DNA from 2 places in the Micromonospora sp. WMMD964 genome. Region 2 is predicted to be linked to the other one. Evidence: riboswitches for the same ligand, from Rfam matches in the RefSeq annotation. Region 2 holds a riboswitch; the other holds the start of a gene.
What was found. A riboswitch is a leader RNA that binds a small molecule or an ion and turns the genes downstream of it on or off. The one in region 2 is predicted to bind thiamine pyrophosphate.
Positions count from the first base shown of each region.

Region 1: another riboswitch for thiamine pyrophosphate. It lies ahead of O7616_RS29365 (ECF transporter S component); the one in region 2 lies ahead of thiE (thiamine phosphate synthase).

Region 1 covers NZ_CP120860.1:6,448,019-6,462,356, forward strand. Annotated here, with positions in the region: gene O7616_RS29310 (metal ABC transporter substrate-binding protein) at 1-526, shown strand, start outside; gene O7616_RS29315 (metal ABC transporter ATP-binding protein) at 523-1,284, shown strand; gene O7616_RS29320 (metal ABC transporter permease) at 1,288-2,154, shown strand; gene O7616_RS29325 (metalloregulator ArsR/SmtB family transcription factor) at 2,198-2,497, shown strand; gene O7616_RS29330 (Fur family transcriptional regulator) at 2,494-2,892, shown strand; gene O7616_RS29335 (hypothetical protein) at 2,955-3,563, shown strand; gene O7616_RS29340 (hypothetical protein) at 3,850-4,017, shown strand; gene O7616_RS29345 (acyl-CoA dehydrogenase family protein) at 4,158-6,155, opposite strand; gene O7616_RS29350 (DUF6328 family protein) at 6,259-6,762, opposite strand; gene O7616_RS29355 (SIS domain-containing protein) at 6,921-7,670, opposite strand; gene O7616_RS29360 (alpha/beta fold hydrolase) at 7,757-8,587, opposite strand; TPP riboswitch at 8,695-8,799, shown strand; gene O7616_RS29365 (ECF transporter S component) at 8,874-9,467, shown strand; gene O7616_RS29370 (ABC transporter ATP-binding protein) at 9,572-11,002, shown strand; gene O7616_RS29375 (energy-coupling factor transporter transmembrane component T) at 10,999-11,799, shown strand; gene O7616_RS29380 (hypothetical protein) at 12,013-12,504, opposite strand; gene O7616_RS29385 (thiamine-binding protein) at 12,796-13,092, shown strand; gene gndA (NADP-dependent phosphogluconate dehydrogenase) at 13,271-14,338, shown strand, end outside.
Region 2 covers NZ_CP120860.1:307,557-321,894, reverse strand. Annotated here, with positions in the region: gene O7616_RS01445 (hypothetical protein) at 1-170, opposite strand, end outside; gene O7616_RS01440 (ThuA domain-containing protein) at 242-6,073, opposite strand; TPP riboswitch at 6,376-6,485, shown strand; gene thiE (thiamine phosphate synthase) at 6,480-7,106, shown strand; gene thiO (glycine oxidase ThiO) at 7,103-8,260, shown strand; gene thiS (sulfur carrier protein ThiS) at 8,251-8,451, shown strand; gene O7616_RS01420 (thiazole synthase) at 8,448-9,227, shown strand; gene O7616_RS01415 (thiamine phosphate synthase) at 9,224-9,997, shown strand; gene thiD (bifunctional hydroxymethylpyrimidine kinase/phosphomethylpyrimidine kinase) at 9,994-10,779, shown strand; gene thiC (phosphomethylpyrimidine synthase ThiC) at 10,797-12,389, shown strand; gene O7616_RS01400 (hypothetical protein) at 12,643-14,338, opposite strand, start outside.

The DNA of each region.
Region 1 (14,338 bases), 680 kb from region 2:
GAGCGGTGGCAAGGACCCGCATGTCTGGCTCGACCCGACCCGGCTGGCCGGCATCGGCGACCAACTCGCGCAGCGACTCGGCACTGCCGACCCGAACCACGCGGCCGACTACACCGCCCGCGCCGCGACGCTTCGCTCCGACCTGACGGCCCTGGACAGCGAGTTCAAGACCGGTCTGGCGACCTGCCAGCGACGGGAGATCGTGACCAGTCACGCCGCGTTCGGTTACCTCGCCGACCGCTACCAGCTCGACCAGGTCGGTATCACCGGGCTGAGCCCGGACGTCGAGCCCTCCCCGCAGCGGCTCGCGCACGTGATCGAGGAGGCGAAGGAGCACCAGGCCACCACGATCTTCTTCGAGACCCTGGTCAGCCCGAAGGTCGCCGAGACCATCGCCGGCCAGGTCGGCGCGAAGACCGCGGTGCTGGACCCGATCGAGGGGCTCGCCGCCGGCAGCGACGGGGACTACCTTTCGGTGATGCGTACCAACCTGCGGACCCTGCAGACAGCCTTGGGCTGCTCGTGACCGCACCTGTCATCACCGTGGAGCACGGGGTGGTCGGCTACGACGGCCGCCCCGTGCTCCGCGACATCTCGTTCACGGTGACCGCCGGAGAGGTCGTCGCGGTGCTCGGCGCCAACGGCTCCGGCAAGTCCACCCTGATCCGCGCCGTGCTCGGCCTGGTGCCGCTCAGCTCCGGCTCGGTCACCCTCTTCGACCGGCCGTTGCGCCGGTTCCGACAGTGGGCCCGCATCGGGTACGTCCCGCAGCGCCTGGGCGCCGGCGGTGGCGTACCGGCCACCGTCCGCGAGGTGGTGGCCTCCGGCCGACTGGCCCGCCGGGGGGTGCTCCGCCCACCCGGTCGAGCCGACCGCGCCGCCGTCGACGCCGCGCTGCTCGCGGTCGGGCTCGCCTACCGGGCCGGTGACCCGGTCGCCACGCTCTCCGGTGGCCAGCAGCAGCGCACCCTGATCGCCCGCGCCCTGGCCGGCAAGCCGGAGCTGCTGGTCCTCGACGAGCCCACCGCCGGGGTGGACGCCGCCAGCCAGGAGGCGTTCGCCGGCGCGTTGCGCGACTTCGTGGGCGACGGCGGAACGGTGCTGCTGGTCGCGCACGAGCTGGGCCCGCTGCGGCCGGTGATCAGCCGGGCGGTCGTCGTCCACGAGGGTCGCATCGCGCACGACGGTGCGGTGCCGGACCCGGCCGGGCACCACGCGGCGCCCGACCACGACCACGTGCACCCGCACTGTTACGACGAGCCCGCCGGGCTGTGGAGCAACTGACCCATGGAACTCTTCCAGTACCCCTACATGCAGCGCGCCCTGATCGGCGCTCTGGTGATCGGCCTGGCCGCCCCGGCGCTCGGCATCTACCTGGTGCAGCGCCGGCTGGCGTTGATCGGTGACGGTGTCGGGCACGTGGCGTTGACCGGCGTCGGGGCCGGTCTCCTGCTCAATCGCTCACCGGTGCTGGTCGCCGTGATCGCCGCCACCATCGGCGCGGTCGCCATCGAGGTGGTACGCGCCCGTGGGCGTACCTCCGGTGACCTTGCCCTGGCCCTGCTCTTCTACGGCGGCATCGCGGGCGGTGTACTGCTGGTCGGCCTCTCGGACGCGACCAGCGCGAACCTCAACGCCTACCTGTTCGGGTCGCTGACCACCATCTCGACCGCCGACCTGGTCACCATCGGGGTGCTCGGCGCGGCGATCCTGGTCACCATGATCGCGCTGCGCCCGGCGCTCTTCGCGGTCAGCCACGACGAGGAGTACGCCCGGGTCTCCGGCCTCCCGGTACGCACGCTCAACCTGCTGATCGCCGTCGCCACCGCGGTCACCGTGACCATCGCGATGCGGGCCGTCGGCGTGCTCCTGATCAGCGCGCTGATGGTGGTCCCGGTCGCCACCGCCCAGCAGGTCACCCGGGGGTTCCGCGGCACGATGGCCGCCGCGATGGCGCTCGGGTTCTTCGCCGCCGGCTCCGGTGTCTGGGTGGCGGCTACGGCGGACACCGCTCCGGGCGCCTCGGTGGTGCTGGTGGCGATCGCGTCGTTCCTGGTGGTGGCCGTGGCCGGCGGCGTCTGGCGGGCGCTGCGCCGCCGGGCGACACCGGCCGCCGCACCGGCACCGGAACCGCACGAGGTCGTACTGAGTTGATCCTCATCAGCAGGGCGTCGGTGGTATTGGTTACCGTTGCAAGATGACCAGCGCGACGGGTTACGAGGGTTTCGACGGAGCCAGCGAGTTGCTCCGCGCCCTGTCCGCGCCGATCCGGCTGGCCATCGTCAGCGAGCTGGCCGATGGTGAACGATGCGTCCACGAACTGGTGGAGAAGCTCGGCGCCGCGCAGCCGTTGGTCTCCCAGCACCTGCGGGTGCTGCGCGGCGCGGGAGTGGTCCGCGGCTCCCGCCGTGGCCGGGAGATCGCCTACAGCCTCGTGGACGAGCACGTCGCGCACATCGTGGCGGACGCGGTCAGCCACGCCGGGGAGGGATCATGAGCGAGGGCAGCACCGCGGTGCGCAACACCCGGCAGCGCTCGGCGGTGAGCGCGCTGCTGGGTGAGATGGAGGGCTTCCACAGCGCCCAGGACCTGCACGCCATGCTGCGGCAGCGCGGCGAGCGGGTCGGCCTGACCACCGTCTACCGCACCCTGCAAGGGCTCGCCGACGCCGGCGAGATCGACGTGATGCGCCCGCCGGGGGGTGAGCACCTCTACCGCCGGTGCAGCGAGGGGCACCACCACCACCTGGTCTGCCGAGCCTGCGGGCGCACCGTCGAGGTGGCCGGGCCGGCGGTGGAGAGCTGGGCCGACCGGGTCGCCGCGCAACACGGCTACGCCGACGTCAGCCACACCCTGGAGATCTTCGGCACCTGCCCGACCTGCGTACGCTGACCAGCCCCGCGCAGTGAATCCGCACCTGTGAGAACCGGGGCGTTCGTGGCACGCTGTCCGGCGTGAAGATCTATGCCGATCGGTTTCCGACCGCCGCCCGTCAGTTGCTCACCGACCTGCTCGTCGTCGCCTGGGTGTACGCGGCGATCCGGGGCGCGCTGTGGCTGCACGACCTGGTGCAGAAGCTCGCCGTACCGGGGCAGAAACTGGAGGGCGCCGGCAGTGGCCTCGCCGACAACCTCGCCGACGCCGGCGGCAAGGTGCGCCGGGTCCCACTGGTCGGTGACGAGCTGACCGCGCCCTTCCGGCAGGCCGCCGACGCCGCCCGAGGGCTCGCCGACGCGGGCCGGGACCAGCAGCACCTGGTCGACCAGCTCGCGCTCGCCCTCGCCGTCGCCGTGCTGATCTTCCCGCTCGGCCTGGTGCTCTTCGGTTGGCTGCCGTTGCGGGTGCGCTGGATGCGCCGGGCCGGGTCGGCCGCGAAACTGGCCGCCGGGCCGGCCGGTCGGGACCTGCTCGCGCTGCGCGCGCTGGCCACCCAGCCGCTCGGTCGGCTGACCCGGATCGCGCCGGACGTCGCCGAGGCGTGGCGGCGCGGCGACGACGCCACAGTCGACGCCCTGGCCACGTTGGAGCTGCGCCAACTCGGCCTCCGCGGCCGGGGCCGCTGAGGTCTCGCGCACACCGGCCACGACCGCGCCCCCACCATGGGGCCGCCACCGGCCCACCTCATGTCCACCGCCCCTGCCTCGAACCGCGACCGCGCCCAGCCTCGGGCCGCCACCCCGGCCCGCCTCGGGCAGCCGTGCCCATCTTGATCAAGTGATGAGAAGTAGCTCGGAGACAGCGTGGGGAGCTACTTCTCATCACTTGATCAAGGGGAAGCACTGGTGGTCCGTGGTGCGCGTTCGCCGCGCCGAGTCGGGCCGTCGCGGCTGGGGCCGCTAAGGTCTTCGGGTGTTCTACTTCCTCGTCGTCATCGCCGTCCTGCTGCTCGGCTACGCCGCCGTCCTGGTCTCCTTCCTGCGGCGGGGCAGGAAGATCCCGCCTGCGGCGTACCTGGCCCTGGCCGGGCTCAACGGCCTGATCCTGGCAGGCGTGCTGGCCTGGGCGGTGGCCCGCTGACCGTCGCTGCCGCGCCGCCCCCTGCACTGCACGCCGGTTGATCAACTCCAGGTCGGCGACGTAGGGGCATCGAGGCGGGGAATGCCACCACCTCGCGGATGTGCAGTCGATCAAGCCAGACGGCGTGCGAGGCGGCGGGGTTACGGCTTCGGTGGGATGCGGCGGCGGACGTCCTCGGCGGTGGACGGGCCGGGCGTCCAGCGGGCCACCCAGGGCAACTCCTCGGACGGGGTGATCACACCCTCCTCCAGGCCCGCGTAGCGGCCGGCGAGGATGCGCTTAGCGGCGGCGGTGTCGACCGAGTCGGTGTTGTCCCACAGTGCGGCGAACAGGGCGTCCACCCGCACCCGCGCCTGCCGGCAGAACAGGTCGGCCAGCTCGACGTTCTCCGGTCGGGTGTCCCGTTCGGCGGCGGCCCGGACGCAGACCGCGGACATCGCGAACAGTTCGGCGCCGATGTCCACCACACGGCCGAGGAACGCCTGCTTGCGCTCCATCTTTCCCTGCCAGCGCGACATCGCGTAGAACGTCGACCGGGCCAGCTTGCGGGACGACCGCTCCACCTGCCGCAGGTGTACGGCGAGTGGCCCGAACTCGGCGTACGCCGAAGGGCTCTGCCCCCGGCCCACGGCGAGCGTCGGCAACCACTTCGCGTAGAAGGCCCCCGCGCGGGCGCCCGCTCTGGCCTTGCGGCCCAACCCCGCGTCCGGGTCGATGATGTCGCCGGCCACCGACAGGTGGGCGTCGACCGCCTCCCGGGCGATCAGCAGGTGCATGATCTCGGTGGAGCCCTCGAAGATCCGGTTGATCCGCAGGTCGCGCATCATCTGCTCGACGGCGGCCGGGCGTTCGCCCCGGGCGGCCAGCGAGTCGGCCGTCTCGTAGCCCCGCCCGCCCCGGATCTGGATCAGCTCGTCGGCGATCTTCCAGGCCATCTCGCTGGCGTACAGCTTGACCAGCGCCGCCTCGATCCGGATGTCGTTACGGTCGTCGTCGGCGAGCAGGCAGCAGAGGTCGAGCATTGTCTCCATGCCGTACGTGGTGGCGGCGATGAAGGAGAGCTTCTGCGCGACCGCCTCGTGCTCGCCCACCGGCCGACCCCACTGGACCCGGTCGGCGGCCCAGCCCCGGGCCACGTTCAGCGCCCACTTGCCGGCGCCCACGCACATGGCCGGCAGCGAGAGCCGACCGGTGTTCAGCGTGGTCAGGGCGATCTTCAGCCCCTTGCCCTCGCCGCCGATGACGTTCTCGGCGGGCACGAACACGTCGTGGAACCGGGTGAGGCTGTTCTCCAGGCCGCGCAGGCCGATGAACTCGTTGCGCCGCTCGACGGTGATGCCCTCGCTGTCACCCTCCACCACGAACGCGGTGATCCCGCCCCGACGCCCCTCGCCGGCCGGCACCCGGGCCATCACCACCAGCAGGGTGGCCACGATGCCGTTGGTGGCCCACAGCTTCACCCCGTTGAGCCGGTAGCCGGTGCCGTCCTCGGTCGGCTCGGCGGTGGTGGCCAGCCGGGCCGGGTCGGAGCCGACGTCGGGCTCGGTGAGCAGGAACGCGGACACCTCACCGGCGGAGAGGCGGGGCAGGAAGCGCTGCTTCTGCTCGGCGGTGCCGAACATCTTCAGCGGCTGCGGCACACCGATCGACTGGTGCGCCGAGAGCAGCGCGCCGATGGCGGGGCTGACCGAGCCGGCCAGCATCAGCGCCCGGCAGTAGTGCAGGTTGCTCAGGCCGAGCCCGCCGTACTTCCGGTCGATCTTCATGCCGAACGCGCCGAGGTCGGCCAGGCCGTGGAACACCGAGTCCGGAATGGAGCCGTCACGTTCGATGGCCGCGCCGTCCACCTCGGAGGTCAGGAAGGCGCGGAACCGACCGAGGAACTCCTCGGCACGTGCCACGTCGCCCGGGTCGGACCGGGGCCACGGGTCGATCAGGTCGAGCCGGAACCGACCCAGGAACAACTCCTTGCCGAAGCTGGGTCGGTCCCAGGTGGACTCGCGGGCGGCCTCGGCGACCTGCCGGGCCTCCTTCTCGGAGACCTGCCCGGCCTCCGCCGGCAACGGCGCGGCGGCTCCGGTGGTGGTCTCGGAATCAGGGCCGTCCGGCGCCGGTCGGCCGTTCTGCGTCGTGGTCACGGCTGCCCCCTCGAACCTCGGTGCGGCTGCGTCGACGTGCGCGCAAACGCAACGCTACCCCCGGTTGTTACCCAGGGGTAGCGCTGCGTGAAACTCGGTGTGGTCAGCCGACGCTGAGAGTCTCCGGGTCGTCGTCATCGTCGTCGATGTCGTCCTCACCCCAGTTGCGGCGGACGAACGGCAGGATCACCCAGAACACGAGGAACCAGATGCCGGTCAGGGCGCTGAGCAGGAAGGCGATCGGCCGGTCCAGCACGAAGTCGGTGATCAACAGTACGGCGCTGACCATGGCGATCAGCATGAAGGCGAGACCACCGGTGGCCATCCGGTGGGCGAACCGCACCAGTTCCGGCTTGCGGCCCTGCCGGAACAACGCCCGGTGGAACGCCACCGGCGAGATGATCAGCGCGGTGGCGGCGGCCGCCGCGAGCAGCGCGACGATGTAGACGTCCCGCTGGAACTCGCTGGTCCGGGTGAAGCCGTTACTGAACGGCAGGGTGAGCAGGAAGGCGAAGAGGATCTGCACGCCGGTCTGCGCGACCCGCAACTCCTGGAGCAGGTCGGCGAAGTTACGCTGCCAACGCTGCTTCTCGGTCTCCTTGGACACGCGCTACCTCCGGTGCGACGCTACTGCCGGCGGTCCCGGCCGCCGGCAGCAACGCCAATGCCCCACCCGGCCGAGCGCGAAACAGGTTCACGACATCTCCCGTTCACTTCGGGGACGCAGGTCGGCCACAAGCACCAGCCGAGCCACCGCCGGCAGCCTCAGGAGCCGCGCCGGATCCGACCCGCGTAGCGCGCCTCCAACTCCGTGTTGTGCGCGTCGCCGTCCGGGATGTTCGCCGACAGGTAGACCGGGGGCCGCTCCCCCGCCGCCAGCAACCGCGCCACCACCTCCACGGTGACCTGCTGGGCCAGCAGGGCGGCGGTGATCGAGGAGACCGCGCCGACCGCGCCACCGCCGGGAAGGGGCAGGGTCGCGTCGCCGTACGGAGCGCCGTTGTCGAGCACCACGTCGGCCAGATCACCCAGCTTGCGCCCGGACGGGTGCCGGGAGGTCATCCGGCCGGAGTGCTGCGCCGAGGTGATCGCCACCAGCCCGTGGCCGCGCTCCTTGACCACTGTGGCGAACTCCACCATCGCGCCGTTGACCCCCGAGTTGGAGGCGAGCACGAAGACGTCGGTGGGCCGTACCGGGGCCAGCTCGTAGAGGCGGTGCGCCACAGCGGGATCGCGCTCCAGCAGCGGACCGAGCCGGTCGGCGGGTTCACCGCCGAGCAGCACCAGGTCACGCAACGCGATCCGGTTGGTCGGCACCAGACCACCCGCCCGTCCCGCGATCTCCATCGCCAGGGCCTCCGAGTGCCCCGTGCCGAACGCGTGCACCACACCGTCGGCGCGTACGGCCTCGGCGATCAGGTCCGCGGCCCGGCCCACCGCCTCCCGCTGGCTGGCGGCCACCCGGCCGATCGTCTCGGTCACCACGGCCAGGTAGTCCTCGGCACTCACCGTCATGCGTCCTCCGTCGTCCGATTGCGGGCCATCTAGTCAACCGTGCCCGAGTCGAGCGGGTCGACCAGGGTGCCCCGCGTTCCAGCAGCTCAGGCTGTTCCGCCGGCTCGGGCCAGGATCGCCTCGGCGAGCGGACCCGGTGCCTCGTCCGGGATCCAGTGGCTGACGCCGGTCAGCTGCACGAAGCGGTAGTCCGCGGTCACGTTCGCCGCACACGCGTCGGCGGCGGTCCGGCCGATGGCGACGTCCTGGTCACTCCACACGTACGTGCTGGGTACCGCGACCGGGCCGACCGCGGCCAGGTCGGCGCGGGACATCGCCCGGTACCAGTTCAGCGCCGCGGTGAGCGCCCCGGGCTCGCGCATCGGGTCGGCGTAGCGGTCCACCCGGGGCCGGTCACCGACCCCACCGAGCAGTTTGCGCAGCGCGGTGGCGTGCCACGCCAGCAGCACCTTCTCCGCCTTGCCCGGCTTACGGAACAGCGCGATGTACGACGACCGGGCCCTCTGTCGACTGTCGTCGGCCAGCGCGTGCGCCATGGCCGCCGGGTGAGGCACGGACACCGCGGTCAGGGTGCGGACCCGCTCGGCGTGCCGGGCGGCGACCGCCCAGGCCACGACCGCACCCCAGTCGTGCCCGACCAGGTGGACGGCGTCCAGACCGAGGGCGTCGAGCACCGCCACCACGTCGGCGACCAGCTCCGGGATCCGGTAGTCGGCCACCGCCGTGGGCCGCGCGCCCGGCGAGTAACCCCGCTGGTCCAGCGCGTACGTGCGCAGCCCGGCGGCGTGCAGTGTCGGCACGACGTCGTCCCACTCACCGCTGTGCTGCGGAAATCCGTGCAGCAGCAGAACGGGTACGCCGTCCGGCGGACCATCGACGGTTACCTCGAACGTGAAGCCTCGTGCGTCGACCCGCATGATCGGAAGCGTACCCAGCCGGGGGTCGGCCGGTCGCTCCCACAGGTCAGGCTGATGCCCTGCTGGGCCCACGCCCCCGGTCGGTGTTAGCGTCAGCGAGACAACTTCACATCCGACAGGGGAGCGCACAGCGCTGAGAGTGCGGGCATGCCCGCAGACCCTCGAACCTGATCTGGGTAATGCCAGCGCAGGGAGTTCGGTCGACCTCCAGCCGCGCCGTCGTCCGGTGCCACCGGACGCGGCGTGCGTCTTCTCCTGGTTCGCACTCACGAACTGGGAGCAACACATGAAATCCACCACCGACACCCACCGTTGGCGGACCATCGACATCGTGGTCGCCTCGGTGATCGCGGTCGCCTTCGGCGTCATCTTCTGGGCGTGGGGCCTGGTGTGGAGCGCCACCGAGGGCGCGTTCGCCTTCTTCCCACCGGCGCAGACGCTGCTCTACGGCGTCTGGTTGATGCCGGCCGTGATCGGCGGCCTGGTCATCCGCAAGCCCGGTGCCGCGCTCTACTGCGAGACGGTCGCCGCGGTCCTCTCCGCGCTGCTGGGCAGCCAGTGGGCCGGCACGGTGATCCCGCAGGGCATCGTGCAGGGCATCGGCGCGGAGTTGGCGTTCGCCGCCTTCCGGTACCGGTCCTTCCGGCTGCCGACCGCCGTCCTGGCCGGCGCGCTGACCGGTCTCAGCGCCGCGTTGTTCGACTTCTTCATCTGGAACGTCGAGACCGAACTGACCGACTACCGCATCCCGTACGCGCTGATCACCATCGTCAGCGCCACCGTGATCGCCGGTGCCGGAGGCTGGCTGCTGACCAAGGCACTGGCCAACACCGGCGTCCTGGACCGGTTCCCGGCGGGCCGGGACCGAGCCCTGATCTGATCCCGGGCCCGGATGCGTTGATCAAGAGGTTTGCGTCAACCGGAGGCGGAATCCTGACGCAAACCTCTTGATCAACAACGAGAAGCCGTGCGGAAGGGGGTTCGGTGGGCGCGGTCGTTCTGCGGGGGTTCGGGTGGCGGCACGCCGGGCGGCGCGCGTGGGCTCTGCGCGGCGTCGACCTGCGGGTCGAGGTCGGAGAACGGGTTCTGCTGCTCGGGCCCTCGGGAGCCGGGAAGAGCACCTTGCTCAGCGCGCTGGCCGGGCTGCTCCCCGAAGACTCCGGCGAGCAGGAGGGCATCGTCGAGATCGACGGGCTCGACCCCCGCAAGGGACGGGAACGCGTCGGCATCGTCTTCCAGGACCCGGAAACCCAACTGGTGATGGCACGCTGCGGCGACGACGTCGCCTTCGGGCTGGAGAACCGGGGAGTGCCGACCGGCGAGATCTGGCCCCGGGTGGACGAGGCGCTGCACCGGGTCGGCTTCCCGTACCCCCGGAACCGCAACACGGCCGCGCTCTCCGGCGGCGAGCAGCAACGCCTCGCCCTGGCCGGCGCGCTCGCCCTCCGCCCCGACCTGCTGCTGCTCGACGAGCCCACAGCCAACCTCGACCCGGCCGGGGCCGAGCTGATCCGGCGGGCGGTGGCCGGCGCGCTGGACGACGACACCACGCTGATCCTGGTCGAGCACCGGGTCGCCGAGGCGCTGCCGCTTGTCGACCGGGTGGTCGTCCTGGAACCCGGCGGCGGCGTCCGCGCGGACGGCACCCCCGAGGCCGTCTTCGCCGCCCACGGTGCCGCCCTGGCCGCCGAGGGGGTGTGGGTGCCGGGTCACCCCATCGCGCCCCGCCCGGCCACCGCCGCGCCCGGGGAACTGTTGCTCACCGCCGACCGGCTCGGCCTGCCACCCCGGCTGGCCTCCACCGACCTTGCGGTACGCGCCGGCGAGGCGCTCGCCGTACGCGGACCCAACGGCGTCGGCAAGTCCACCCTGGCGTTGCTGCTCGGCGGGCTGCTCCGGCCGGGCAGCGGGCGGGTCACCGCCTCCCCCGGGTTGGCCGGTGCGGACCACCGCACTCCCCCGCACCGCTGGCGCGCCCCCGCCCTGGCCCGGCGGATCGGGTCGGTCTTCCAGGACCCGGAGCACCAGTTCGTCACCAGCACCGTCTTCGACGAGCTGGCGCTCGGCCCGCGCCGGACCGGTCAACCCGAGTCAGCCGTCAAGCAGACCGTGGCCGAACTGCTGGAACGGTTGCGGCTGGCCCGACTCGCCGCCGCCAACCCGTACACCCTCTCGGGTGGTGAGGCGCGGCGGCTGAGCGTGGCGACCGCCCTGGCCACCGCGCCCCGCCTGTTGATCTGCGACGAACCCACCTTCGGGCAGGACCGGCGGACCTGGCGGGAGCTGGTCGACCTCTTCGCCGACCTGCGCGACGCCGGACACGGCGTGGTCGCGGTCACCCACGACGCGGATTTCGTCGCCGCGCTCGCCGACCGCAGCGTCACCCTGCGGCCGACCTCCGGTGACGACCGATGATCAGCATCGAGCCGGTCGCCGCGCCCGGTGCGCCACTGGCCCGCCGCAACCCGGTGGCGAAGGTCGCCGCCGCGCTGGTCTTCTCGTTCACCCTGCTGGCCACCCTGGACCCGGTGGCCCCGGCGATCGCCATCGCGCTCGAACTCGCCGTGCTGCCGCTGTTCGGCATCCGCTACCGGGTGCTGGCGCGGCGGGCCTGGCCACTGCTCCTCAGCGCCGCCGGCATCCTGGTCACCCTGGTGCTCTTCGCCGCCGACCGGTCCGGCCGGGTCCTGCTGGACGCGGGGCCGGTGTTCGTCAGTACCGGCGTGCTGCTCACCGCGCTCGGCCTGGTGCTGCGGGTCTTCGCGGTGGCGCTGCCCGGTGTCATCGTCTTCGCGACCACCGACCCCACCGACCTGGCCGACTCGTTGATCCAGAATGCGAAGGCTCCGGCCCGGTTCGCCATCGGGGCGCTGGCCGCGTTCCGGCTGGTGCCGCTCCTCGGACAGGAGTGGCAGATGATAAGCATGGCGCGTCGGGCGCGGGGCGTCGACGCGGGACGCAACCCGCTGGCCAAGCTGAGACTGTTCGCCTCCACCGCGTTCGCGCTGCTGGTCGGTGCGATCCGTCGAGGCACCCGGCTGGCCGTGGCGATGGACGCGCGAGGCTTCGACGCCGGTACGCCCCGGACCGTGGCCCGCCGCCAGCACTTCACCCCCGCCGACGGGCTTCTCGTCGTCGGCGCGGCACTCCTGGCCGGAGCGGCCCTGACCACGAGCGTCCTCCTCGGCACCTTCCGCCCACTGATCGGCTGACTCGGCCCTTCCGCCGCTCCCGCCCCGAGAGCTGCGGCGCTCGTCACCCCCCGCTGGTCGCGCGCCGTCGGCCGCCCGCCGCTGGCCGCCCGCCGCCAAGATCCGCACAACAACAGGGATGTAGTGGCCTCGTTGGTGGAGGAGGCCACTACATCCCTGATATTGCTGTCATGTCCCAGCACCCCCGCGTGGCGAGGACGCCAGGACGTCCGGTCAGCTGCGGCGGAAGGCGTAGCGGCGGGTCTGGCCGGCCTGTCGGCTACGGCCGCCGCCCGAGCGACCGCCGCCACCCTGGGGCGGTCCGGCCGTCGGTGCCGCCGGTCGCCCGGCAGACTTCGGCAGGTCTGCCACCGCCGGAGCGTCGACCGCCGCGGGCACGTCGATCGACGGCGTCAGCTCACCGAGCACCGCCGCCGACTCGACCCGCACCGCTGGCAGCACCGGCTCGGGCAGCGACACCGGCACCGTCGACTCGACCCGCACCGCCGGCACCGCCGGCTCGGACAGCGACACCGGCACCGCCGGCTCGGCCGGCACCGCCGACTCCACCAGGACCGGCGGCAACGCCGACTCAGCCGGCACCGTGCGCTCGACCGGCACCGCCTGCTCGATCGCGAGGTCGGGGCGGGATCGGCCGTGGGCGGCCGTCTGGTCGGTGCCGAGTGGGGTTCTACGGGACTTCTTCGGATTGCGCCTGGCAGGCATCCGGGCCTCCTTCGGTGCCGACCGACTGGCCGGTCCCGCGCGTCGGCGGTCGGTCGGATCGGCTGGTGGCCGCCGCGCGACGCGACGGTCGAACAGGGAAGGAACTGCTCGCCGGGGTCGGACACAGCCAGCGCCGCCGAACGGCGGGAGGACATGCGGGACGCCCGCGAGCGCACGGACCGCGACGCGGGGCGGCGGGCCGGCTCGGAAGGTGGGGCGTCAGTAACGCATGGCCGTACCCTAACCGCCCTCCGAGCGGACGCGCACCCGATTTACTGGCACGATCGGCACATGCTGATCGCGTTCTCGATCACCCCGCTCGGCGGTGACGACTCCGTGGGTGACCTGGTCGCCGAGGCGGTACGGGTGGTCCGGGCATCCGGCCTACCCAACCGGACCGATGCCATGTTCACCACCGTCGAGGGCGAGTGGGACGAGGTGATGGCGGTGGTGAAGCGCGCGGTCGACGTGGTCGCCGCCCGGGCACCCCGGGTGAGCGTGGTGCTCAAGGCCGACGTCCGCCCAGGGGTGACCGACGCGCTCACCGGAAAGGTCGCCCGGATCGAAGCCCGCCTCGCCGAGGGTTGACCGGTCCCGCACGGTGTACCCCGTGGCGCCGACCGCCGCCACCAACAACAGCCTCGCCGCCACCAACAGCAGCCTCGCCACCACCCCGAGTATCAGAGGGTGGATCACTGGTCCCGGATCAGCCCACATCACGATAGGTTCGGAACGCCAATAGTGGTGACGAGAGGTGGCGGCACGGATGGCTGAGCAGGCGAGGGCACAAATCGGTGTGACCGGGTTGGCGGTGATGGGTCGCAACGTGGCCCGCAACCTGGCCCGCAACGGCTTCACGGTGGCAGTGCACAACCGCTCGCCGGAGCGCACCCGCAGCCTCGTCGCGGAGCACGGCGACGAGGGCACGTTCGTGCCCGGCGAGACGATGGCCGACTTCGTGGCGTCACTGGAACGGCCGCGCGCAGTCATCGTCATGGTCAAGGCCGGTGCGCCCACCGACGCGGTGATCGACGAGTTGGTGCCTCTGCTGGAAGAGGGCGACATCATCGTCGACTGCGGCAACGCCCACTTCGCCGACACCCGCCGCCGCGAGGAGGCGCTGCGCGCGCAGGGGCTGCACTTCAGCGGCACCGGCGTCTCCGGCGGTGAGGAGGGCGCGCTGCTCGGTCCGAGCATCATGCCGGGCGGCTCCGCCGAGTCGTACGCCAAGCTCGGGCCGATGTTCGAGAAGATCGCCGCGCAGGTGGACGGTGTGCCGTGCTGCATGCACGTCGGGCCGGACGGCGCCGGGCACTTCGTCAAGATGGTCCACAACGGCATCGAGTACGCCGACATGCAGCTCATCGCCGAGGCGTACGACCTGCTCCGCTCCGGTCTGGACGCCAAGCCGGCGGAGATCGCGGAGATCTTCCGCGACTGGAACGACGGCGAGCTGGGGTCGTTCCTCATCGAGATCACCGCCGATGTGCTCGCGCACACCGACGCGGAGACCGGCCGGCCGTTCGTGGACATCGTGCAGGACCGGGCCGAGCAGAAGGGCACCGGCCGGTGGACCGTGCAGAGCGCCCTGGACCTGGGCATCCCGATCACCGGGATCGCCGAGGCGACCTTCGCCCGCTCACTGTCCGGGCACGTCGACCAGCGGGAGGCCGCCCGCCGCGCGTTCCCCGACGCGGGTGACAAGTGGCAGGTCACCGACCGGGACGCGTTCGTCGAGGACGTCCGCCGGGCGCTGCTCGCTTCCAAGATCGTCGCGTACGCGCAGGGCTTCGACCACATCCGGGCCGGCAGCCAGGAGTACGACTGGGACATC
Region 2 (14,338 bases):
GGGTAGGTGGCCTGGATGGTGACCCCCTCGGCGCCGTCGCCGGCCACCACGAGTTTGAGTTCGTCGGCCTGCGCGGCCTGCGCCGCCTGAGCGGCCGTCGGGGCAGCGGCGAACACCGTCAGAGCCAGTCCGACGAACACGGCGGCCAACGCCTTGCGGATACCCGTCACGGACATCTCCTCACTACGGATGAGGGAGGCCCCTCCCCGACGCCGTGGCGTCGGGGAGGGGCCTCGTCGGATCAGAGCTGGCGACCGGGCGCGAGCCGGGTGGCATCGCCACCGAGCCGTCCGGTGCCCTTGACCGATTCGCCGTCGTTCGCCTTCACCCCGGCCTTACTGGCCGCGCCACCGAGCCGAACGATCATGGCATCGGCGTCCCGGATCAGGACGTCCCGGACCTCCGCCTCGCCCACCAGAGCGGTGTCGGAGGCGAGCGTCCGGAACGCGGTCAGCTGCCGCACCGCCGCCTTGTCGTCGCCGGCCGCCTCGGACTTGCGGACGGCGTCGAGCTTGTTGGTCAGCTGCTTGTGCGCCTTGGCCGAGAGTCGACCCGTCGCCTTGAACCGGTCCAGCAGACCCTGCATGTCCCGGAACGAGGTGGTGACGAAGAACCGGACCGTCGAGGTGGTCTCGTTGCCCGCCTTGTCGGTCGCGGTCACGGTCAGCTCGTGCAGGCCGAGCGACAGCTCGTACATGGCCTGCAGGGTGCCGCTGGCGTACGCCTCGCCGTCCAGCTTGCCGACCACGGTCGCGATGCCCGAGGTCGGGTCGACAGCCTGCCAGGACACCCGAACGTCCTGGCTGTCACCGTAGAGCTGGCCGTCGGCGATACCGGAGACCAGCAACGTCGGCTTGGTGCCGTCGATCTTCAGGACCGCCGACTTGAGCGTCTCGGCGTTGCCCGCCTTGTCGGTCGAGCGGTACAGCAGCTCGTGCTGCCCGTCACCGGTCACCTCGACCGGCGTCGTGTACGGCGTCCACGCCCCACCGTCCAGCGACCACTCCACCGTCTTGACGCCCGAACCGGCGTCGGTGGAGGCCAGCACGACCGGGATCGTCCCGTTGTGCCAACCGGCGTCGTTCGCCGGAGCGAACGTCGCGGTGGTCACCGGCGCGGTGGCGTCGATCTTGACCGAGACGGTCTTCGTCGCCTCCACGTTGCCGGCCTTGTCGGTCGAGCGGAACCGCAGCTCGTGCTCGCCGTCACCGGTGACCTCCACCGGGGCGGTGTACGCCGTCCAGGTGGTGGCACCGTCCAGCTGGTACTCGGTGGTGGCGAGCCCGCTGCCGCCGGCCTCGTCGGCGGCGGTGAGGGTCACCGTCACCGCCCCGGTGTACCACCCCTCGGTCGGGGTGCCGGACACCGACGACGTGGTCACCGGCGCGGTCTCGTCGGCCACCTCCGTGCTCAACCGGAAGTAGTCGAACGCGGCGGTCTTCGAGGCCGTCTGGTTGGCGCCGAGGGTGAACAACCCGACCTTCGGGGTGGCACCCACCGCGGTGTTGGTCAGCGCCTCCAACGCGGTCCAGGTCGTCCCGTCGGCCGAGTATGACGCGGTGAACGTGTCGCCGGTGCGGGCCAACCGGAGGTGCCACACGGCACTGGTCAGGCTGGTCGCCTCCGGCTGCGGGTTCTGGACCGCCCCACCGATCTCGCTGCGGAACTCGATCCGCCGCGTCACCGCCGAGCCGGCCTGGTTGTCCGCGATGAAGTCGAACTTCAGGTAGTTGTCGTCGTCGGCCTGCACGAGCAGACCGGCCTGCTGGTACTGCTCGTTCAGCAGGCTGCCGTCGACCTTCGTCTCCAGGGTCCAGTCGCCCGAGGGCGCGGTCTGGAGGATGAAGTTCTTCGGCCCGGTGTTGTCGGTGCCGTAGATGTCACCGTTGGGCACGTCGATGCGCAGCGCGCCACCGGTGACCCGGTAACCGGTCGGGTCCTCCCGAAGGATCGCGTCCCACCGGCACTTGTCCAAGGTGTCACCGTTGAACTCGTCCGACGGGTCGACCGGGCCGGCCGGGGCGTCCGGCGTGACCTGGAACGAATCGAAGGCCGCGTTGACGACCGGTGCCTCGGTGCCGCCGTTGAGGGCGAAGACCCCGATGCGCGGGTTGGTGATGCCGGCGAGCGCGGCCGAACGGCCGACCGGGGTGAAGGTCTGCCCGTCGGCCGAGACGGCCGCGGTCAGGTTCGTCCCGTCGCTGGTGACCCGCAGGTACACGGTGTCACCGGCCGGTGCGTTGGTGGCGTCGGCGGCCTCGTTGCGAGGCGTGCCGGCCGTCTCCCGGATGAACTCCACCCGACGGCTGCCGTTGTACAGCAGGTCCAGCTTGGCGTAGTTGTCGTCGTCGCCGTACACCAGCAGACCTGCCTGCTGGTAGTTGGCCGTCACCGGGAGGGTGACCTTGGTGGTCATCTCCCAGGCACCGGTCGGCGCCGCCTGGAGCACCAGGTTCGTGGCGTCGTTGCGAGCGCCGTAGAGGTCACCAACAGCGGTGGGCAGCTGGAGCGCGCCGCCACTGAGCGAGTAGAGCTGGTTCTCCCGGATGACGCTGGTCCAGCGCTCCTTGTCGAGGCTGTTGCCGTTGAAGTCGTCCGAACGCGCCCCGAAGCAGGACGTGTCCGGAGCGTCCACCCGCACCGGCACCGTGGCGTACGCCTTGGCGCCCTTGCTGTCGGTCACCGTGAGGGTGGCCGTGAACGTGCCCGCGGTGGTGTAGGTGTGGCCGGCGTCCAGAGTGGTCGCCGTGCCCCCGTCACCGAAGTCCCAGGCGTACGTCAACGGGGTGTCGCCCTCGGCGTCGGTGGCCGTGCCGTCGAAGGCGACGGTGACCGGTGCGGTGCCGGTGGCCGGGTTGGCCGTGGCGCTGACCACCGGCGGCGCGTTCTCGGTGACACCGCGGCCGACGAAGTCCATCCAGTTGACGTTGAACAGCGAACCGGTGCCGCCGTTCGGGTCGCGGGCCAGGAAGTACAGCGAGCCGCTCGCGGCACCGGTGACCGGCGCGCTCACATCCGTGTACGTCTGCCACGCACCGGTCGCCGGCACGGTCGCCGTGGCGACCACCGGTCCGTCGACCGCACCCGCGCGGACCTCGATCCGACCACCCGCGGCGGCCGAGGCGGCCCGGAAGCGGATCTCGGTGATGTTGGTCAGGTCCGCGGGGGCGAGCGACCACCAGTCGCCGTCCTCGATGAACCCGATGTTCTGCCCGCCGCCGGCGGTGTCGGAGCCGGTCTCCCGCTGCACGCCGGCGTCGCCGCCGCCGGTGCTCACCGGAGCGCGCCCGGTGGCGGTGAAGAACTCGGCCTGCTTGCGCTTGGGCTGCAGGACCTCGATCACCCGACCGGTGAGCGGGCTGGCCCCGCCGGCGCCACCGTCATCGGTGTAGGTGGCCTCGAAGACCGCGAACACGTTCGCCTCGGCGCCGTGCCCGGAGGCGAGCGACGTCTGGACGGTGCCGGTGCAGCCGGTGTGCTGCTCCAGCGGGTGGGCGTGCTCGTCGTGGCCCAGCAGGACCTGGAGGTTGACCCGGTCACAGTCGATCTCCCCGTCCTCCGGGTCGGTCACCTTGATCGAGTAGCGGACCTGGTCACCCCACTCGAAGAATCCACCGTCCGGCGGGAACTCGATCGTGACAGTCGGGGACGTGTTGCCCACGGTGATCGGCACGTTGGCCACCGCGGTACGGCCCTTCGGGTTGGTGACGGTGAGCTGGGCGGTGTAGTTGCCCGCCGCGGCGTAGGTGTGCGTCGGGTTCGCCTCGGTGGAGGTCTGCCCGTCGCCGAAGGCCCAGGCGTAGGTGAGCGTGCCACCGTCCGGGTCCCGGGATCCGGCACTGGAGAAGGTGACCGTCAACGGTGCCGCACCCGAGGTCGGGGTGGCGGACGCCGCCGCGATCGGCGCGCGGTCACCGGCGGTGTAGTCGATCCGGTAGACGCCCGAGTTGTCGTTGTTGCCGCCGAAGCCGCTGCCCCACTCGATCAGGTACAGCGCGCCGTCGGGGCCGAACTCGAAGTCCATCGGCCGGATCATGCTCATGCCGGTGAGCAGCTGGTTGATGTCCACAAGCGACTTGCCGTCGGCAGTCACCTGCATCGTGTACATCTTGTTCTGGTTCCACTCGCCGAGCAGCGCCTTGCCGTCGTAGTACGCCGGCCACTTGCGGGTGGAGTCGAGGTCGGCGTCGTAGCGGTAGACCGGGCCACCCATCGGGGCGCCGCCGCCGCCGATCTCCGGGTAGCGCGCGTCACCGGCGTACCCGTAGTCGACGGTCGCCGGGACGACCGGCGGGAGGTTGGTCAGACCGGTGTTGTTGGGCGAGTTGTTGACCGGTGCGGCGCAGTCGAACTTCGGGCCGCTCGGCCCGGACGGGAACGTGTAGTCGTTGTACGCCTCGTTCGTGCCCGTGCAGTACGGCCAGCCGTAGTTGCCCGGGGTGACGATGTTCCACTCGACCAGACCGCGCGGGCCCCGGTTCGGGTTGTCCGAGTTGGCGTCCGGCCCGTAGTCGCCGACGTACAGCGTGTTGGTCTTCGGGTCGGTGCCGATCCGGAACGGGTTGCGGAAGCCCATCGCGTAGATCTCGGGACGGGTCTTCTCGGTGCCCGCCGGGAAGAGGTTGCCGGCCGGAACGGTGTACGTCCCGTCGTCCTCCGGGTGGATCCGGATCACCTTGCCGCGCAGGTCGTTCGTGTTGGCCGAGGTGCGCTGCGCGTCGTAGTCCTGGCGGCCCGCCCGCTCGTCGATCGGCGTGTACGAGTTCGACTCGAACGGGTTGGTGTTGTCACCGGTGGCCAGGTAGAGGTTGCCCTCGCTGTCGAACGTCATGCTGCCGCCGGCGTGGCAGCAGGTGTTGCGCTGGGTGTCGACCCGCAGCACCTGCTTCTCACTGGCCGGGTTGATGGTGTCGCCGGTCACCGTGAACCGGGACAGCAGGTTGCGGGCGACCCCGTCGTTCGGGGCGTAGTACAGGTACACCCAGTTGTTGGTGGCGAAGTCCGGGTCGAGCCGGATGCCGATCAGGCCGTCCTCGTTGCCGGTGAAGACGTCCAGGTCGACGGCGGTGACGGTGTTGCCGGTGTCCGGCTTGATGATCTGCACGCGACCGTCACGCTCGATGTAGAAGACCCGCCCGTCGGGGGCGATGTCCAACTCCATCGGGTTGCTGGTGTTGCTGTCCAGCGCCACCTTCTCGAAGTTCGAGGTCTTCGAGGCGCCGCAGTCGGCGTCCTGGACACCTGCCGCGGTGCGGATGCCGCCGAGCAGGTGGGAGAGGAAGCCGGGCTCGGCGTACGACTCCCGGGTGTGGCCGCCGCCGGTGTACCAGGAACGACCACCGTCGTAGTCCTGACACCAGGCGATCGGGTGGTCGGCGCCCATCGCGCCGGCACCGGCCGTGTAACTCTTCTCGTCCAGGCTGGCCAGCACGTGCACGTCCGGCCGCGGGTTGGTCTGGTAGTTGTACCACTCGTCGAAGCGGGACCAGCGGTCCGGCAACTCGGCGGTGGACGGGTGCGCGTGGTCCTCCACCTTCACGGTGGCCTGCTGGTTCTGCGGGTGGTTGGCGAAGTACGCGCCGACCAGGTCGCCGTACCAGGGCCAGTTGTACTCGGTGTCCGACGCGGCGTGGATGCCGACGTAGCCGCCGCCGGCCTTCACGTAGCGCTCGAACGCCGCCTGCTGCTCGGCGTTGAGCACGTCACCGGTGGTGGAGAGCCAGATCACCGCCTTGTACTTCGCCAGGTTGGCGTCGTTGAATGCGGCGCCGTCCTCGGAGTTGTCAACGGTGAATCCGTTGGCGGCACCGAGCTGCTGGATAGCGGCGATGCCGGTGGGGATGGAGTCGTGCCGGAAGCCGGCAGTCTTGGAGAAGATCAGGACGGAGAAGGGATCGGCCGCTGCCTTTGGTGCCTTGGGCACCACCTGGCTGACCGGGGCGCCGGCCGGCGCCTCTCGTGGGGGGACCTGGGCGGCTGCCTGGGCAGGCGTGCCGAACAGGGTGGTCGAGGCCATGGCCAGGGAGATGAGTGTTGCGGTGATGGGTACGCGGGCACGACGAGAACGGGACACGCCGCCTCCTGTGTCGTAGTGACAGAGAGCTCGCGGGAGTCGGCTCGCCGAACGCCCTCCCTCGTGGAGCCGGTGGTGACGCCGTGCCAGGGTGCCCCACCGACATTTTGTCGAATCGCTGAACAAATTAATTCGGCTGGCTCGATGTCGGGCAAGATGCCGACGGGTAACGGTTCTGCAACGGCGGGCGACATTCCGAACAGGACCGTATGAAGTGCCCCATCGATCTTGTTCGTCGCGGCCCGCCCGGACGCCGCCGACCCCGCCTTGGCAGACCGGCGGATCTGTCGTACGGTGACACGCAAGTAACCCACGGGAGCCCGGTGTACCGGGCTGAGAGGGGGGCTGACAGCCCCCGACCGTCGAACCTGATCCGGGTAATGCCGGCGCAGGGAGGAGTGTTGCCGTGCCGTCCCTGGGGCGACTGCATCTGATCACCGACACCCGACCCGGGCGTGACCCGCTCACCGTGGTCCGGGCCGCCCTCACCGCGGCCCGCGCCGACCTGGTGGTGCAGGTCCGGGTCGAGGACTCCGCCACCGACCGCGAGGCGTACGACCTGGCCCGGCGGGTGCTGGCGCTGTGTGCCCCGTACGAGGCGACCTGCCTGGTCAACGACCGGCTGCACGTGGCGCTGGCGGTCGGCGCGGCCGGCGGGCACGTGGGGGCCGACGACCTGCCGGTCGCCGCCGCCCGCCGGGTGCTCGGCCCCGCCGGAGTGCTCGGTGCCACCGCCCGCGCGCCGGGTCCGGCCGCCGAGGCGGTCGCCGCCGGAGCCGGCTACCTGGGCGTCGGGCCGTGCCACACCACCAGCACCAAGTCCGGCCTGCCCGACCCCATCGGGCCCGCCGGGGTACGCGCCGTCGTCGACGCCGTCGACGTGCCGGTCATCGCGATCGGCGGAGTGACCGCCGCGCGGGTGCCGGCGCTGCGGGCCGCCGGGGCGTACGGGGTGGCCGTCGTCGGTGCCGTCTCCGCTGCCGCCGACCCGGCCCGGGCGACGGCCGAGCTGATCGAGGCGCTGACGTGCTGACCGGCCGGTTCCCGTCACCGCCGTCGAGCGACCGGGTCCGGCCGGATGTGGCGGTGGTGGGGGCGGGGCCGATCGGGCTGTCCATCGCCTGGCGCTGTGCCACCCGGGGGCTGCGGGTGGTGGTGCACGATCCGGCACCCGGATCGGGGGCCTCCGCGGTGGCCGCCGGCATGCTCTCCCCGGTCGCCGAGGCGTACTTCGGTGAGCGGCAGCTGACCGAACTGCTCCTGGCGTCCGCCGCCCGCTGGCCGGGGTTCGCCGCCGAGCTGACCGAGGTGACCGGCGTCGAGATCGGCTACCGGACCGAGGGCACGCTGATGGTCGGGCTCACCGGCGACGACCTGGCCGAGGCGCGCCGGCTCTGGGCGTACCAACAGGGGTTGGGACTTCCGGTGACCCCGCTGCGCCCCAGTGAGCTGCGCGACCACGAGCCGGCGCTCGCCCCGAGAGTGCGCGGCGGCGCGCTCGCGCCGACCGACCACCAGGTGGACCCCCGACTGCTGGTGCCGGCGCTGCGCGTGGCGGCGCAGCAGGCCGGCGCGGTCCTCGTGCCGCGACCCGTTCAGCGGCTGTCCGATGTGGACGCCCGGGTCACTGTGGTCGCCGCCGGCTGCGGGGCCGCGGCACTCACCGGTCTGCCGGTGCGGCCGGTCAAGGGCCAGATCCTCCGGCTCCGCGCGCCCGACGGCGTCGCGCCGGGCTTCCGGCACGTGATCCGGGGGTACGCCGACGGCGAACCCGTCTACCTCGTGCCCCGTGCCGACGGCGAGGTCGTGCTCGGCGCGACAGTCGAGGAGCGGTCGGACACCACTGTCACCGCCGGTGCCGTGCAGCGCCTGCTGCGCGCCGGAGTCGACCTGCTGCCCGAGCTGGCCGAGTACGACCTGGTCGAGGCGGTCGCCGGGCTGCGCCCAGGCACCCCGGACAACGCGCCGATCCTCGGCCCGCTGCCCGGCCGTCCGGACGTCCTGGCCGCCACCGGGCATCACCGGCACGGCATCGTGCTCGCCCCGATCACCGCCGACCTGATCGCGGATCTGGTGCTCGGCGGCGGACCCGACCCGCTGCTCACGCCGTTGCGCCCGGAGCGGTTCTCCGCCCGGACGCCCGGCGGCAGCTCTGATCGCAGCACGGAGGGGGACCAGTGGAGTTGACGGTGAACGGGGCCGGACGCAGCGTGCCGGGTGGCACGTCGGTCGCCGACCTGGTGCGCGACATCGTGCCCGAACAGCGCGGGGTGGCGGTCGCCGTCAACGGCGAGGTCGTACCCCGGGCGGGTTGGCCGGCCACGGCGCTGCGCGACGGCGACCGGGTCGAGGTGCTCACCGCGGCGCAGGGCGGGTGAGCGGCATGCCGTTCGAACTGGGCGGGGAGACGTTCACCTCGCGGTTGATCCTCGGCACCGGCGGTGCCGCGAACCTGCACGTCCTGGAGCAGGCGATCCGGGCGTCCGGCACCGAGCTGGTCACGCTGGCGTTGCGTCGGGTGGGCACCGCTCCGGGCTCCACCGGCGGATTGCTGGACCTGCTGGACCGGTGCGGGGTACGCCTGCTGCCGAACACCGCCGGCTGTCACACCGCGACCGAGGCGGTCAAGGTGGCCCGGCTGGCCCGGGACGCGTTCGACACCGACTGGGTCAAACTGGAGGTGATCGGCGACGAGCGCACGCTGCTGCCCGACGGGGTGGAACTGCTCCGCGCCGCCGAGGAGCTGGTCGCCGACGGCTTCACCGTGCTGCCGTACACCAGCGACGACCCGGTGTTGGCGCGTCGCCTCGCCGACGTGGGCTGCGCGGCGGTGATGCCGGCCGGCTCACCGATCGGGTCGGGGCTCGGCATCGGCAACCCGCACCACATCCGGCTCATCCGGCAGGGTGTGGACGTTCCGGTGATCCTCGACGCGGGCATCGGCACCGCCTCCGACGCCGCCCTGGCCATGGAGTTGGGCTGCGACGGGGTGCTGCTGGCCAGCGCTGTCACCCGGGCGGCCGACCCGGTGGCGATGGCGACCGCGATGCGGTACGCGGTCGAGGCGGGACACCTGGCGGCCGGTGCCGGTCGGATCGCCCGACGCTTCCACGCGCTCGCCTCCACCCCCGACGAGGGAAGACCCGACCTGTGACCGGGCCGGACGGCGTCGTCGTGCTGACCGACCGGCTCGTGGCCCGGGACCGGCTCGACCGGGTCGTGGCGGGGGCCGTGGCCGGGGGAGTGCGCTGGGTGGTGCTGCGGGAGAAGGACCTGCCCCGAGCCGAACGCGCCGCCCTCGCCGCCGACCTGCGCGCGATCCTCGCCGACGTCGGCGGGACCCTCGTCGTCGCCGGTCCCGACCCGCTCGGAGGCGACGCGGTCCACCTACCGGCCGCCGGTCCGTACCCACCACCGACCCACACCGTCGTCGGCCGCTCCTGCCACGACAAGGCCGAGTTGGACCGCCTGACCACCGAGCACTACGCCACCATCTCCCCGGTCTACCCGACCAGAACAAAACCGGGCTACGGCCCACCCCTTGGCTCCGACGGCCTGCGAAAGCTTGTCGAGGTCAGCCCCGTGCCCGTGCTGGCCCTCGGCGGAATCGAAACCCCACAACAGGTAACCGCCAGCGTAAGAGCAGGAGCAGCAGGCATAGCCGTCCTGGGCGCGATCATGCGATCACAAGATCCCAGAGAAACAGCCGCCACCCTGACCAGCGCCTATGAAAAGGCGGTCACCCCTGTTCTGACCAAAACCCGGCTCGGTGGCACCCAGGTCTCCGAGTCAGGGCTGCGGCCGACCGTGCCCACGCAGGGATCAAGCCTGACCGCCCGGAGTGGGCACGGTCGGCCGCAGCCCCCAACCGCAACCACAAGTCGGCCGCAGCCCTCAACCGCAACCACAGGGGAGAAAGCATGACCCCCCAGACACTGCTGACGATCGCCGGCTCGGACTCCGGCGGCGGCGCGGGCATCCAGGCCGACCTCAAGGTCTTCGCGGCGCTCGGCGCGTACGGCACCAGCGTCCTCACGGCGGTCACCGCGCAGAACACCACCGGTGTCGACGCCGTGCTGCCGATGCCCCCGCGCACCGTCACCGAGCAGTTGGACAGCGTGCTCGCGGATTTCACCGTCGCGGCCGTGAAGACGGGGATGCTCGGCACCCCGGCGGTCGCCGACGTGGTGGCCGGGGCCGCACGGGACGGTCGACTGCCCCACCTCGTCGTCGACCCGGTGCTGGTCGCCACGAGTGGTCACCGGCTCGGCGTGGTGGGTGCGGTGGAGCGACTGCTGCCGTACGCCACTGTGGCGACGCCGAACTGCGCGGAGGCCGCGGCCATCACCGGACGTTCGGTCGACGACGTGGCGGGGATGGTCGTCGCCGCCGAGGCGCTCGCGGACGGCGGACCGGAGTACGTGGTGGTCACCGGCGGCGACCTGGGCGGTGGCGAGGCGGTCGACGTGCTGCACGGCGGCGGGGTCACCACAGTGCTGCGCGCACCACGGGTGGACACGCGGCACACCCACGGCACCGGGTGCTCGTTCTCGGCGGCGATCGCGGTGCGGCTCGCGCTGGGCGATCCGGTGCCGGCGGCGGTGGGGGCCGCCAAGGAGTACGTGCTCCGCGCGCTGACCGGCGCGCGGAGTTGGGAGCTGGGCGCGGGGCGCGGACCGCTGAACCACTTCGGCTGGCCCGCTTGATCACCAGGGAGGCTGTCATGCAGGCACGAGGCAAGGTGTACGTCGAGGGTTCGCGACCGGATGTCCGGGTGCCGTTCGCGGAGGTGGAGCTGACCGGTGACCATCCGCCGGTGCGGCTCTACGACACGTCCGGCCCGGGGTCGGACCCATCGGTGGGGCTGCCCGCGTTGCGGGGCCCGTGGATCGCCGAGCGGGGCGACGTGGCGCCGGTGCGGGGCGCGGGTACGCCACTGGCCGGGGTGGACGGACGCCGCCCGACGCAGCTCGCGTACGCGCGGGCCGGTGTGGTGACGCCGGAGATGGAGTTCGTGGCGATCCGGGAGAACGTCGACTCGGAGCTGGTCCGGGCCGAGATCGCCGCCGGCCGGGCGGTGCTGCCGCTCAACGTGAACCACCCCGAGTGTGAGCCGGCGATCATCGGTAAGGCGTTCCTGGTCAAGGTGAACGCCAACATCGGCACCTCGGCGGTCAGCTCGTCGGTCGCCGAGGAGGTGGAGAAGCTCACCTGGGCCACCCGGTGGGGTGCGGACACCGTGATGGACCTGTCCACCGGCAAGCGGATCCACGAGACCCGCGAGGCGATCGTGCGGAACTCGCCGGTGCCGATCGGGACCGTGCCGATCTACCAGGCGTTGGAGAAGGTCGGTGGTGACCCGGTGAAGCTGAGCTGGGAGGTGTTCCGGGACACCGTCATCGAGCAGGCCGAGCAGGGCGTGGACTACATGACCGTGCACGCCGGGGTGCTGCTGCCGTACGTGCCGCTGGCCGTGGACCGGGTCACCGGCATCGTCTCCCGGGGCGGCTCGATCATGGCGGCGTGGTGCCTGGCGCACCACGAGGAGAACTTCCTCTACACCAACTTCGCCGAGCTGTGCGCGATCCTCGCGAAGTACGACGTGACGTTCTCCCTCGGTGACGGGCTGCGCCCCGGTTCGATCGCGGACGCCAACGACGAGGCGCAGTTCGCCGAGCTGCGTACCCTCGGCGAACTGACGAAGATCGCCTGGGAGTACGACGTCCAGGTGATGATCGAAGGCCCGGGCCACGTGCCGATGCACAAGATCAAGGAGAACGTGGACCTCCAGCAGGAGTGGTGCCACGAGGCGCCCTTCTACACGCTCGGGCCGCTGACCACCGACATCGCGCCGGCGTACGACCACATCACCTCGGCGATCGGTGCCGCGATGATCGGCATGTTCGGCACCGCGATGCTCTGCTACGTCACCCCGAAGGAGCACCTCGGCCTGCCGGACCGCGACGACGTGAAGGCGGGCGTGATCGCGTACAAGATCGCCGCGCACGCGGCGGACCTGGCCAAGGGGCACCCGGGGGCGCAGGCGTGGGACGACGCGCTGTCCAAGGCGCGGTTCGAGTTCCGCTGGGAGGACCAGTTCAACCTCTCACTGGACCCGGAGACCGCCCGGTCGTACCACGACGCGACACTGCCCGCCGAGCCCGCGAAGACGGCGCACTTCTGCTCGATGTGCGGCCCGAAGTTCTGCTCGATGAAGATCACCCAGGAGCTGAAGGAGTACGCGGCCCGCGGCATGAAGGACAAGTCGGAGGAGTTCGTCTCCGGAGGTGGCCGGGTCTACCTGCCGCTGGCCTGACGGTGCCGGGCTCGGCTCGGCTCGGCCTAGCCGTCTAGCCGTCCTGGCGCCGCCTGCGCGACGGTCGGCTCGGCCTAGCCCTCCCGGCGCGGCCTGGGCAACGGTCGGCTCGGCCTGCGGGCCGGTCGGCGCGGCCTGCCGACCGGTCCGGCCAGCGGACGCCGCAGGATGATCCACTCGGGTTCACCGATGTCGCGGTGTCCGGCCGGGCGGGATGGCCCGACTTCGGTGAACCCGAGTGGATCAGCGGGACCTACTCGCGGTGGTGCCGACCGGTGGAGCGCAGCGATCGGCGCGCCTTCCCCTGCTCCGGCTCGTTGTCCGACACCGGCTTGCTGAGCCCCGCGACCCAGTCGACGAACTCCTCGTCCTGGGCCGGCAGCGGTTCCGTCGCGCCGTCCGGCTGCTGGCTCTCCTCGCCTCGGGACCGGTTTCGGCGGAAGAGACCCCCGAGCCGTCCGCGCCGGGAAGGCTGTTCCGCCACCTTCTCCGGCGTCGGTGTCGTGTCGACGCTCGCCGGGTCTTCGGTGCCGGAGCCAGTGGCCGAGAGATCCGGTGCGCTCGCGCGCTCCGGCGGGGCTGCGGTTTCGCTGCTCGCTGCCGGACCCGGACGATCAGTCGACTCGGTCGGTCCGGTGCGTCGGGTCGTGTCGAAGGCGTTCCAGGTGCTGGCCCGACTCAGGTCCGGCAGCGGCGCCCGGTGCCGGGGCCTCGGTGTCGGTGTCGGTGTCGGTGTCGGTCCGGACGGTTCCGACCCGGCGGGCGCGTCCGAAGCCGTCGACTCCTGCGCAGGTGCCTGCGGTGGCACCGTCCACGCCGAGCTGACCGGCCAGGGCGATCGCGCGGGCGTCCAGCGGTCCGTGTCCGGGTCGCCGGTGGTCGTGGACCCGAACAACCCAGCGGCGGACGTGTCCTCGGTCGCCGCCCGCACCCCGGCGGCATCGCCGGCCCGGTCGGCGGCGGACCCACCGGCCACATCCGCCGGTGGCGCGGTGGAGTCGGCGGTTGCGCCGACCGGGGTACGCGGCGAGCCCGCCTTCGGGTCGGCCATCTCGGACGCTGGGCTGGTCCCGGTGGCCGGTGGCGTCTTCGGGTCGGCCGTCCTGGCGTTGGCCGATTGCCTCTTCGCGCTGGTGGCCGGGGCGCGTGAGGGGTCGACCGCCTCGGCCACCGCAGCGATCGGGGCATGTGCCGTGCCGGTTGGGACGTCCGCCGCGTCGGTTGCCGACGTCGAGGGCTTCGCCGGGCCGGTTGCGGTGGTCGCGGTTCCTGCCGCGTCGGTGGCTGCGGCCGGGGCCTCTGCCGTCGCGCGGGCCTCGGAGGGCGTCTTGGTCGCCCGGTCGGACCCGGTGGCCGGACGCCCGGCGCTGGGCATCGGCGAGCCGGAACCGGTGCGGTCGTCGGACCTGCCGGGCCCGGTGACCTTCCGCGTGCGTCCGGTAGCCGTACCGTCGGTGCCCCTCGACTCGGTCGGCGACCGGTCGCCCGGGAGGTCGGAGGTGGCATCCGGGTCGACCTTCGGCTTGCGCGCCCGCCGAGGCTTGAGCGGCGCAGCGGTATCGCCCGCACCCGTGCTGCCCGCATCCGTGGTGCCTGTGCCGGTGCTGCCCGTGCCGGTGCTGGCCGCACCCGCACCCGCACCCGCACCCGCGCCCGTCTCAGCGCCCGTGCTCGTGCTCGTGCTCGCCGCAGCCGTGCTCGCCGCAGCCGTGCTCGCCGCAGCCGTGCTGGCCGGAGTCGTGCTGGTCGCAGCCGTGCTGGCCGGAGTCGTGCTGCCCGTGACCGTGTTCGTCGTGCCGGGGCCGGCCGCAGTCGTGCTGGTCGCAGCCGTGCCGACCGCGTCCGTGCCAGCCGTGCCCGCGCTGGTCATGCCCGTGTTGGTCGCGCCCGTGCTGCTCGTGCCGATGCTGCGCTCGCCGGTCGGTAGGCCGTTCGTGCGCGTTGTCGCG